Methylomonas sp. 11b: one gene and its partner. The protein of the gene in region 2 binds, or shares a complex with, the protein of the main gene of each other region. Links are inferred from orthologs where the notes say so. Each region holds a gene or a part of one and is shown on either strand. Other genes may lie near its edges.

Region 1 (5,336 bases), 780 kb from region 2 along the record:
CTCATTTGTCCTCGCAAAAAAACTAATCACGCCACAAAAACAGCGCAAACCAAAAAACCGACAACACTGCGATGTAACCCACCATCAGCGTTAAGAAATCAACAGAGGGAATCTGTAACACGATAGAAAACAGGGCTACCGTCAAAATTAACTTAACCGTTTCGCCTGCATAAAATGCATTAACGATACCCTGCGCGCCCAAATCCTTGGCAAGATAGATTTTGTAGGCAAAATACAGATTAGGCAGCAAAGCCACGAATCCTCCAAATAACGGAGATACTGCACTTTTCCAACCGCCTATCAACAAAAATCCCGACGCCACCAATGCAGCCATCAGGACTTGTCCAAAAACTACTTTTCTGACAGTAGAAAAATCATTTCTAGCTGTCATTCACTTCCCCTTTCGTCTTGAGCTGGGCGATTATATCCAGCCAGCACTTCTAAAGCAAGGTAAGCACGTCCGGCAGGAACCAATTGGCATTGCCACCTTGTTGATTTGGCTAGACTATCCCTGCCCAACACTCGATCAACAGCAAGCACAGAGGCTTTATATCGAACTTTCAATCCCAACGCTTACAGCAATACACATGCCATTTCGTAACACACTGATTTTCTGAAATATTGTCCAAATCGATATTGTAGCAAATCCGACAAAGCGCCGTACCATGGCCGAAATACGACATTTGCCAGTATCGAAGCACTCAATTGATTTTTTTTATGATGCCTTCCAGCTCTTCCAAACTGGTGTATGTAAAAATCAATTTGCCTTTGCCACTGCTCTGATGATTGATTTCCACCTTGGCGCCGGTTCTTTCACTCAAGTCCCGCTGCAACCGCAAGGTATCCGGGTCGATTTTTTTCACTGCCGCCGGCTTATCTTCATGCTGTTCGCGCACCAACTTTTCTACCGCCCTGACAGTCAAACCGTGTTTGACGGCTTTGTTGGCAATTTCGACTTGTTTGGCTTCGTCCAGCCCCAGCAATGCTCGAGCATGCCCCATTTCCAACAAGCCCTTGCCCAACATGCCTTTCACTTCACCAGCAAGCTCCAGCAAGCGTAACAAATTGGTGATCGTCGTACGCGACTTGCCTACCGCCGTAGCGATCTGCTGATGGGTGAGCTCGAACTCGTCCTGCAAACGATGCAGTGCCTCGGCTTCTTCCAACGCATTCAAATCCTCGCGCTGAATGTTTTCGATCAAGGCTATCGCCATCACCGAACGATCATCCAAATCCTTGATCAGCACCGGCACATCCTGCAACTCGGCTAATTGCGCCGCCCGCCAACGGCGTTCACCGGCGATGATTTCATATTTCTCGCCGTCTATTTTGCGGACAATGATCGGTTGGATGATGCCTTGCGCAGCAATCGAATCGGACAACTCCTTCAGCTTATCCGGGTCCATGTCCTTGCGTGGCTGATACTTGCCGCGCTGTAGGAACTCGATGGGCAAACTTTGCGAGTCTTGAGATTTTTCGGGCACCGGCGCGCTAACGTCGCCCAGCAATTCGCTCAAACCTCGCCCTAAACCGCGTTTTTTTTGCATCATTTTTTTGCCGCTTTTTCTTTTCTGATCATTTCACCCGCCAACGCGATGTATGCCATCGCGCCGCGCGAGGATTTATCGTAAGCCAACACCGGCACGCCATGGCTGGGCGCCTCAGCCAGACGAATGTTTCTGGGAATGGTAGTTCGGAAAACTTTGTCGCCAAAATATTCGATTAACTGATCGGAAACATCCTTACCCAAGCGACTGCGACTATCCACCATGGTTCGCAATATGCCTTCCAGATACAAACCCGGATTGACGCTATCGCGGATGCTGCGTAAGGTCGACATCAATGAAGACAAGCCTTCCAGCGAATAATATTCGCACTGCATGGGAATCAACACGCTATTAGCAGCCACCATCGCGTTCAAGGTCAGCATATTCAAAGACGGCGGACAGTCGATCAAGATGTAATCGTATTGATCTTTTATCGTCAGTAAAGCATCGGCCAGGCGGCGCTCGCGATGCTGCGCACTCATCAACTGCACTTCGGCTGCGGTCAGATCGGCGTTCCCTGGGATCAAATCAAAACCCAGCTGCTTATTTTTCACGACAATCTCGGAAACCGGCACTTCTTCCAGCAGTAACTCACAGCTGGAATATTCGATTTCTTCCTTATTCACCCCGCAACCCATAGCCGCATTGCCTTGCGGGTCCAGGTCGATTAACAACACCTTGCGCTTAGTTGCCGCCAAAGCCGCCGCCAGATTGACGCTGGTGGTGGTTTTGCCGACTCCGCCTTTTTGGTTGGTAATCGCAATAATCTTAGCCATGCTTGGGGTTCTCCAGTCGAATCAGGCAGCGTTCGGCGTCTATGCCGGGCACCATCAGCGGAATCACGCTGTATGTTGCGGCCAAGTCTATCAGCTCTTGCTCGGGCTGCTGACCTTTCATCGCCAGCAGTACGCCATCGTCAGCCAGCAAATGACCGGTGAGTTGCAGGATATCGGGCATGCTGGCAAAGGCTCGGCAAATAACCGTGGAATACAACTCAGCCGGTTGCAGCAGTTCAGCGCGGCTATGCACTATCACGACATTTTTCAACTTCAACTCCAGCACGGCCTGCTGTACAAAGCGGGTTTTCTTGGAGTTGGAATCGACCAAGGTGAAATGGCAATCTGGCCGACAAATCGCCAACGGAATGCCCGGCAAACCGGCACCGGTACCTATGTCCGCGACGCGCGAACCGTGAAGATACGGCAGAATCGCCAAGCTATCCAGGATGTGCAGACTGACCATTTCCAGCGGATCGCGCACCGCCGTCAGGTTATAGGCTTTGTTCCATTTGGCAATCAACTTGATAAAGCGCAATAACGCATCGTTACCGTGCTCACCGATATCCAGCCCGAGCGCTTTTAGGCCGAGCTCCAGCTTATCGCGACAAGCATCCATCAAGCGCTTTTCTTTTTCAGATGCACCAACAACAAGGAAATCGCTGCAGGGGTAATGCCAGGAATCCGCGAGGCTTGGCCCAAGGTTTCCGGTCGCTGCTTTTTCAATTTTTCGCTGACTTCGTTAGATAGACCGGACACTAGGCTGTAATCAACATTGTCCGGCAGTTTCAAATGCTCGTAACGCAAGGTACGGTTGATTTCAGTTTGCTGGCGATCAATGTAGCCGGCGTACTTGGCTTGTATCGCTACCTGTTCGGCCACTTGCTCATCCACTTCGGTTTCGTCGCTGAATCGCAGCAGACTCTCGACATCCACTTCCGGGCGACGCAGCATTTCCATCAGACTGGCTTCTTTCAACAGTTTTTTACCCCACAATTCCTCGGCCAAAGCAGCTTCGTCGGATTCGGTGCGTATCCACTTTTTGGCCAGCTTACCTTGCAGATTAGCAATGGCTTCGCGCTTTTCTTCAAAGCGCTGCCAGCGGGCATCATCAACCAGACCCAGCTCCCGGCCTTGTTCGGTCAAACGCAAATCGGCATTGTCTTCGCGCAGTTGTAAGCGGTATTCGGCGCGACTGGTAAACATGCGGTACGGCTCGGCAGTGCCGCGCGTGATCAGATCGTCGATCATCACGCCAATGTAGGCTTCGTCGCGACCGGGGCACCAGCTTTCCAAGCCCTTAGCCAGACGCGCCGCGTTTAAGCCTGCAATCAAACCTTGGGCGGCGGCTTCTTCGTAACCGGTAGTGCCGTTGATCTGGCCGGCGAAGAACAAACCGTTCATATGCTTAGTTTCTAAAGACGTTTTCAGATCGCGTGGATCGAAGAAATCGTATTCGATGGCATAACCGGGACGAACAATTTCCGCATTCTCGAAACCGAGCATGGTGCGGATGAAGCGATATTGAATGTCGAACGGCAAACTGGTGGAAATGCCGTTGGGATACACTTCATTGGTGGTCAAGCCTTCCGGTTCGACAAAAATTTGGTGCGAATCGCGGTCCGCAAAGCGCACGACTTTGTCTTCAATCGACGGACAGTAACGCGGGCCAACACCTTCGATAATGCCGGAATACATAGGCGACCGATCCAAACCGGAACGAATGATGTCGTGGGTTTGTTCGTTGGTTCGGGTGATGTGGCAACAGATTTGCCGCGGATGCTGCTCGCGGCTACCCATGAACGAAAACACAGGCAACGGCGTGTCGCCGTGTTGTTCCTGCAATTTGCTGTAATCTATAGTGCGGCCGTCGATGCGGGCCGGCGTGCCGGTTTTCAAACGACCGATGCGGAAGGGCAGTTCCCGCAAGCGTTCGGCTAACGCAATCGAAGCAGCATCGCCGGCGCGGCCACCGCTGTAATTTTCCAGACCGATATGAATACGGCCAGCCAAGAAGGTACCGGCAGTCAACACCACGGCTCGAGCATTAAACTCCAGACCCATCTGGGTTTTTACACCCACCACGCGTTCGCCTTCCACCAGCAAATCGGAAACGGTTTGCTGAAATAAAGCCAGATTGGGCTGATTTTCCAGCGCAGTGCGCACCGCTTGCTTGTAAAGCATCCGGTCCGCCTGCGCCCGGGTCGCCCGTACCGCCGGGCCTTTGCTAGCATTGAGGATACGGAACTGGATACCGCCTTTATCGATGGCCTGCGCCATAATGCCACCCAGCGCGTCCACTTCCTTGACCAGATGCCCTTTGCCTATCCCGCCTATTGCCGGATTGCAACTCATCTGCCCTAAGGTCTCAATGTTTTGCGATAACAACAGAGTTTGCGCACCAGAACGAGCAGCAGCCAAGGCTGCCTCAGTGCCGGCGTGACCACCGCCCACTACGATCACATCAAAGTCTTTCTGGAATTTCACAGGCATTCTATGTTCAAATAAAACGTTATTTTAATAGCTTGCGGAGAAAAAAGCATGAGAAAACAAAACCCCAGCAAGGACTTGCAAGCCAAGCCCTGCAAAAACCCGGTGGCGAAATTCGCCCATCAGTTCAACAAAGCGCAGATTTTCGCCGACAAAACCCGGTATCGTCGCAAAGCCAAACATACAGGCCTGGAGCCTTTCGTAATCGTTGCCTACTCAGCAATTACGAAAGGCTCCAGGCCAGTCGCCATCGCTGCTGTCAACAAACAGTCGCGGGCACTTGCCGCTTAATGCCGCAGATTGAGGATTTCCACAGCAGTGAAAGCAAGCATAGAAGATAAAGTTCAAACCCGGATTCCCACCAAACACGGCGAATTCATTCTGCACTACTACAGCAACAGCCTCGATAAAAAAGAACATGTAGCCTTCGTCAAAGGCGAAGTAGCCGGCAAGGAAGACGTGCCGGTACGCATCCATTCAGAGTGTTTTACCGGCGATGTGCTGGGCTCACGGCGCTGCGATT
Region 2 (5,332 bases):
TATGTCATCGGTTCCTATTCGCCGGATGTCAGCGTGCCCGCCAATGGCGAAGCGGTGCTTAAATCGCAATTGTTTGTTGGTCCCAAAATTCAGCCGGTCATGGAAGCCATTGCCCCAGGTCTGGAATTGACAGTCGATTACAGTTGGTTGACCGTGGTAGCCAAGCCTATCTACTGGCTGCTGAACCAAATCTACGGTTACGTGGAAAACTGGGGTGTGGCAATTTTGGGTGTGACTCTGTGTATCAAATTGCTGTTCTTTAAGCTGTCGAAAGCCAGCTTCCAGTCCATGGCAAAAATGCGCAAAATCCAGCCGCGCTTGAAAGAGCTGCAAGAGCGTTATCCCGACGACCGCCAGAAGTTCAACACCGAAATGATGGCGATGTACAAAAAGGAAAAAGTGAATCCGCTCGGCGGCTGTTTGCCGATCATGGTGCAGATTCCGGTGTTCATTTCCCTGTATTGGGTATTGATCGAAACGGTGGAATTGCGTCAGGCCGAGTTTGCCTTGTGGATACATGACTTGTCCGCGCAAGACCCATTCTATCTGTTGCCGATCCTGTACGGCATCACCATGAAGATTCAGCAAAGCTTGAATCCGGCACCTATCGATCCGCTGCAAGCCCAGGTGATGAAAATGTTCCCTATCGTTTTCACCGTGTTCTTCCTGTTCTTCCCATCCGGTTTGGTACTGTACTGGATCTGCAACAACAGCTTGTCGATCATTCAACAGTGGTACATCACCAAACACGTGCTGGCCGAAGACAATCACGCCCACTAAAACGCATGCGTGACGGCGACACCATAGCCGCCATTGCCACGCCGCCCGGTAACGGCGGCGTCGGCGTCATTCGCATCTCCGGGCCGTCCGCGCCCGGAATCGTGCAAAGCCTCACCGGCAAAAATCTTCCCAAACCTCGCTACGCACAATATGCCAATTTCCTCGATGCCGATGGCCGGGTGATCGACAGCGGATTGCTGTTGTATTTTGCCGCGCCGGCTTCGTTTACCGGTGAACAGGTTGTAGAACTGCAAGGCCACGGCGGCAGCGTGGTGTTGGATATGCTGCTGCGGCGAGTATTGGCCCTGGGCGCGCGACTGGCGAATCCCGGCGAATTCAGTCAGCGGGCTTTTCTGAATAACAAAATCGATTTGGCTCAAGCCGAAGCCATAGCCGACCTGATCAGCAGCGGCACCGAGCAAGCCGTGCGCTCTGCGCAGCAATCTATGCAAGGCGTGTTTTCCGAACAGATTAACGAATTGATAGATGAACTGATCGAACTGCGGGTGTTTATCGAAGCGGCCATTGATTTTGTCGATGAAGAAATCGACTTTCTTGGTGATGGCGTGGTAGCCGGGCGCATAGCGCGCTTGCAAAGTAAACTTGCCGAAATCTGTAAAACCGCTCAGCAGGGCAGGCTGTTACATGACGGCATGACCGTGGTGCTGGCCGGCAAACCCAATGCCGGCAAATCCAGTTTATTGAACGCCCTGGCCGGTCATGATGCGGCCATCGTGACCGATATTGCCGGCACCACGCGTGACGTGCTGCGCGAACGTATTCAACTGGATGGCATGCCTTTGCATATCATCGATACCGCAGGCTTGCACGACAGCGACAACCCGGTCGAGCAGGAAGGCATCCGCCGCGCCCGCCAGGAAATTGCCAAGGCCGACCGAATTTTACTCTTGATAGACAGCACCGACCCGGATGGCGCCAGCCTGGACGCCAGTCTGCCGGCCAATATAGCGGTCACCAAAGTGTTCAATAAAATCGATTTGGTCGGCGGCCAGCCCCAGGCCTTGGAAACACCGCACGGCGCGGAAATTCATCTGTCCATCAAACACCGATTGGGACTGGATTTACTGCGCCAACACCTGAAGCAAAGCATGGGCTTTACCGAAAGCGCGGATAACGTGTTTGTCGCTAGAACGCGCCACATCCAAGCCCTGCAACTGGCGGCGCAGGCCGTCGACCGCGCCGCCGAGCAATTGCAGCATCAAGCCCACGAACTGGTTGCCGAAGAACTGCGCCAGGCGCAAACCAGCTTATCCGCCATCACCGGCGAATTTACCTCGGATGATCTCTTAGGCGAAATTTTTTCCAGCTTTTGTATCGGCAAATAAGCGCTTGGCGCGGCCCGGATCAATCAATTTGTTCCAATACCACCGGCTTGGCGCTAAATACTTCGGCAACCAGTTCTAGTTGCGCGGCAAATAGCGGCAGGGTTGGAATTTTCCAGGCTTTGCCGGTGAATTTGGCCAGGATGTTGTTCAGCCAAAGCCGGTCGGAATTGGCGCGGTGAATAATAAAACGATAGGACTCGCCGTCGTTGAATACCGCAAAGTCTTCCAGCGTGACTTCTATGGTGTGCTCCTCGCCGTAAAGCCGGGTCTGCACATAAACCTTACGGGCATCGAGATCGAAATTAAATTGGGTTAACTCCGCGATACCTTTCATGATGATGTTCGCGCCCCAAATGATCAGGGCGTTGGGCGTTAATTTGATGATAAAGCGGATCACGTTGGATTTAAAACTCATGGCGGGCCTTCATATGTTGGCAGGGATAAAGTCATGATTTTAAACATTGTTGGCGGGATTGTTTCGTAAATATTTCAACGCGGCTCGCCCGCTCGCCAAACCCAAGCTAATCGGGCGTTCGCGACCTATTGGCTCAAATGCGCGTAGGCCGGAAACGTTTGCAAACGACTGTCATCCAGCGGTTCGCCGATAGTAAAGTGATACAGACTTTGCCAGTCGTTATCCTTTAAACCCAACACGCCATGCACTGCATCATCAAAGAAGCAGCCGATGCCGGTGCCGCGCACGCCCGCGGCTTCCGCTTCCAGGTACAAAATCTGTCCCAGCAAGCCGCTTTCCCAAAATAGCCGGCGATAGCGCCAAGCTTCGGCTTCCACATTCTCTGAAAAGCGCGCCAACATGCCTAAGTTAAATGCGCTGTCGCTGGCGATGGGTTGGTGGCAGGACAGGGTTTTCGCAGCTTGCCTGATGTTGCCGGCCGTCAGTCGATAAAATTCGAACGGCGCTTCGACTGATTGCCATTCAAAGTCGGCGGAACAAGCCTGTTTTAATTCCGTCGCCGCATCCGTGGTACGCGGTAGTAAATACAGGCCCGGCTCCAGACCCGCTACCCGATGCACGAATAAGACGATATTGATTTGCGCCGGCCAGTTCCAGGCCGTAAAGGGTGGTTTTGAATTTGGCATTAGCGCAGCCAGCATGCGATGAAAGTCGGCCAGCGGTAGATCCAGCGATTTGCCGTTGAAATGCTGCGCACTGCGGCGTTGGCGAATCAGACGGCTGGCAGGGAGATTGAGGCTGGGCGGGGGCAGATCCAGGCTCGGCAGCGTTACTCGTTCCGCAGTGGTGGCGGGCTTTATAGCCTGCGCGGAGACTTCGTCGATAATCGGCCAGCGGTAAAAATGCCGGCCGCTTAAACGTTCGGCTTTCCCGAACCATTCGGCGCTTTGGGCAAGCGCCGGCAAATCTGCAGTGGAGAGCGTGCCATCGGCGGTTTGGCTTGTGTGCAGCCGACAGAATAAATCCGGCGCCTCATGTTCGGTAGCGACAAAATCGTCGCTGCGATCCAGCCCCAACCAAGCGGCGATGTCAGCATCGGCAGTCTCGCCGAGCAACTCTATCGACCAACCCAAGCAAGCGGCGGCGTAACTTAACGCTGCCAAAGCGTGGCCTATATCATGTTGGCAATAGCGAAAGGCCCGTTCGCCGTATTTCCAAGCTTCCCGCCAGTGGACGGATGACAGACCTATATAAACTTCCTTTGTCGCCGTATCGGCCGTAAATCGGCTGCGGCGTTCCAGATGATGATCGTGACTGACATAGTGATATGCGCCGGGCTGCAATAAGTCCGGGTCGGTGCAAAGCAAATAGGCCTCGGTCGGATGTAAGTTGCCACTGGAGGGATTGCAGCGCAAGGCCCAGCGGTCCGGTCCGAATTGCTTCCATGCCGACAAACCTAAAGACAGTTCTAATAACAGACCCAGATTGGCCAGGTTTAAAGACTGCGGCTCTATCCGTTCCGGTTTGTCCAAGTCAGCGAACAAACAACTTAGCTCGGCGCCAGGCGGCGGCAGTTTCACCGCTTCGCAGCCGCTAAAACGCCGAAACGGATTGGGTTGGTCGTCCCAATCCAACGATTCCGGGCCTTTGGCGTAGGCATTTAATTGATGTTTGGTGCGGTTGTGGTATTGGATGACGGACTCGGAAGGAGTTGGCATGGGTTGGCCTTAATTAAGCTGGGTGTATATTCATTCAAGCACACGCCATGCCTCGGCGCATGCAAACCTTTGATTGCGGCGATTCCTGACGCTTGTTGGAAGGCTGCGCGGCGGGACATTGGTGGGCCGGGCACGGCATTCCCACGCGAGAGCGTAGGAATGTTACAAAGCCAGTCGCCACTTGGCCCAGGGCAATCGCCAATACTTCGACGGGACGAGACGCTCGGCGGCTAAACCACCTGTCTAATGCTGGGCGGAATCGGGTTAATGGGTAACTAACTCTTTTTCCGGAACGACCAAGTCCTCGGTCCAGCACCCAATCGGCCGGCCCAGATTTAGATCCTGGTCTTCGAAGCGGACTAAAAAAACCGTGAGTCCAGGATCTTCCTCGACATGTCCTTTCATCACGATCACGCCGCGGGCGCCTTCCTGCGCCAGCACTTCGCCTTCTTCGCTGTCCGGCATACTGCCATCGTCAACAATCGTATGCGCGGCGTACACCACGTCGCCCAAATCCAAATCTTCTACGTTCATGCTGTGCTCCTGTGAGAGTTTTGTAGTAAAGCCGACAAACGCTCTCGGTTTGTTGTGAAACGGCGTGCCGATTAAGGTTGGCCATCTGCCGGCGAGTGAGCAATTTCAGCGGCTTAGCCGAAATTTTCGCGTATGGCATGCTGGTTGCTTTATCTGTTTACAAAATCAATGCCAAACCCGTTCAGGAGACTTAAAGATGATTACATTAACCGAAAGCGCCATTCAAGCCGTGGGCCGTTTTATCAGCAGTTCCGACAAGCCGACCGGTGGGCTGCGCATCGAAGTGACCGATGGCGGTTGTTCCGGGTTGTCTTACGGCATGAAACTGGAAGCGAAAGAAAATCAAGATGACACCGTTATCGATTGTGGCGCCGTCAAAGTGTTTGTAGACCCGTTGAGCCTGCCCAGCCTGGATGGCATGTCTATCGATTTCGTCGATAGCCTGGAAGGTTCTGGCTTCAAATTTACCAATCCCAACGCGGTTAAAAGCTGTGCCTGCGGATCATCGTTTACCACCGGAGACGCCGGCGGTACACCAA

What was found. Proteins that work in one complex are often made in the same cells at the same time.
Region 1: the proteins of mnmE (region 2) and mnmG are in contact, whole or in part, in a solved structure (PDB 9HIP), measured with the Escherichia coli proteins. The link is inferred for Methylomonas sp. 11b from one-to-one orthologs.

Annotation. Positions count from the first base shown.
Region 1 is NZ_KI911557.1:3,085,584-3,090,919, forward strand. What follows is about bases 2,377-5,336. They hold mnmG (tRNA uridine-5-carboxymethylaminomethyl(34) synthesis enzyme MnmG), read right to left. Parts: upstream 4,811-5,336; coding sequence 2,942-4,810; downstream 2,377-2,941. Other genes in these bases: rsmG (16S rRNA (guanine(527)-N(7))-methyltransferase RsmG), read right to left, coding at 2,377-2,942; METH11B_RS0114885 (DUF7230 family protein), read left to right, coding at 4,865-5,104; ribA (GTP cyclohydrolase II), read left to right, coding at 5,132-5,336. Also shown: atpB (F0F1 ATP synthase subunit A), read right to left, coding at 1-5; METH11B_RS0114860 (ATP synthase subunit I), read right to left, coding at 23-391; METH11B_RS0114865 (ParB/RepB/Spo0J family partition protein), read right to left, coding at 702-1,550; METH11B_RS0114870 (ParA family protein), read right to left, coding at 1,547-2,323; more of rsmG, read right to left, coding at 2,316-2,376. UniProt on the Escherichia coli protein: NAD-binding protein involved in the addition of a carboxymethylaminomethyl (cmnm) group at the wobble position (U34) of certain tRNAs, forming tRNA-cmnm(5)s(2)U34.
Region 2 is NZ_KI911557.1:3,863,152-3,868,483, forward strand. Bases 1-2,955 are described here. They hold mnmE (tRNA uridine-5-carboxymethylaminomethyl(34) synthesis GTPase MnmE), read left to right. Parts: upstream 1-785; coding sequence 786-2,126; downstream 2,127-2,955. Other genes in these bases: yidC (membrane protein insertase YidC), read left to right, coding at 1-780; METH11B_RS0118580 (hypothetical protein), read right to left, coding at 2,146-2,541; METH11B_RS0118585 (SagB/ThcOx family dehydrogenase), read right to left, coding at 2,667-2,955. Also shown: more of METH11B_RS0118585, read right to left, coding at 2,956-4,259; METH11B_RS0118590 (nitrogen fixation protein NifZ), read right to left, coding at 4,524-4,793; METH11B_RS0118600 (HesB/IscA family protein), read left to right, coding at 4,990-5,332. UniProt on the Escherichia coli protein: Exhibits a very high intrinsic GTPase hydrolysis rate. Involved in the addition of a carboxymethylaminomethyl (cmnm) group at the wobble position (U34) of certain tRNAs, forming tRNA-cmnm(5)s(2)U34.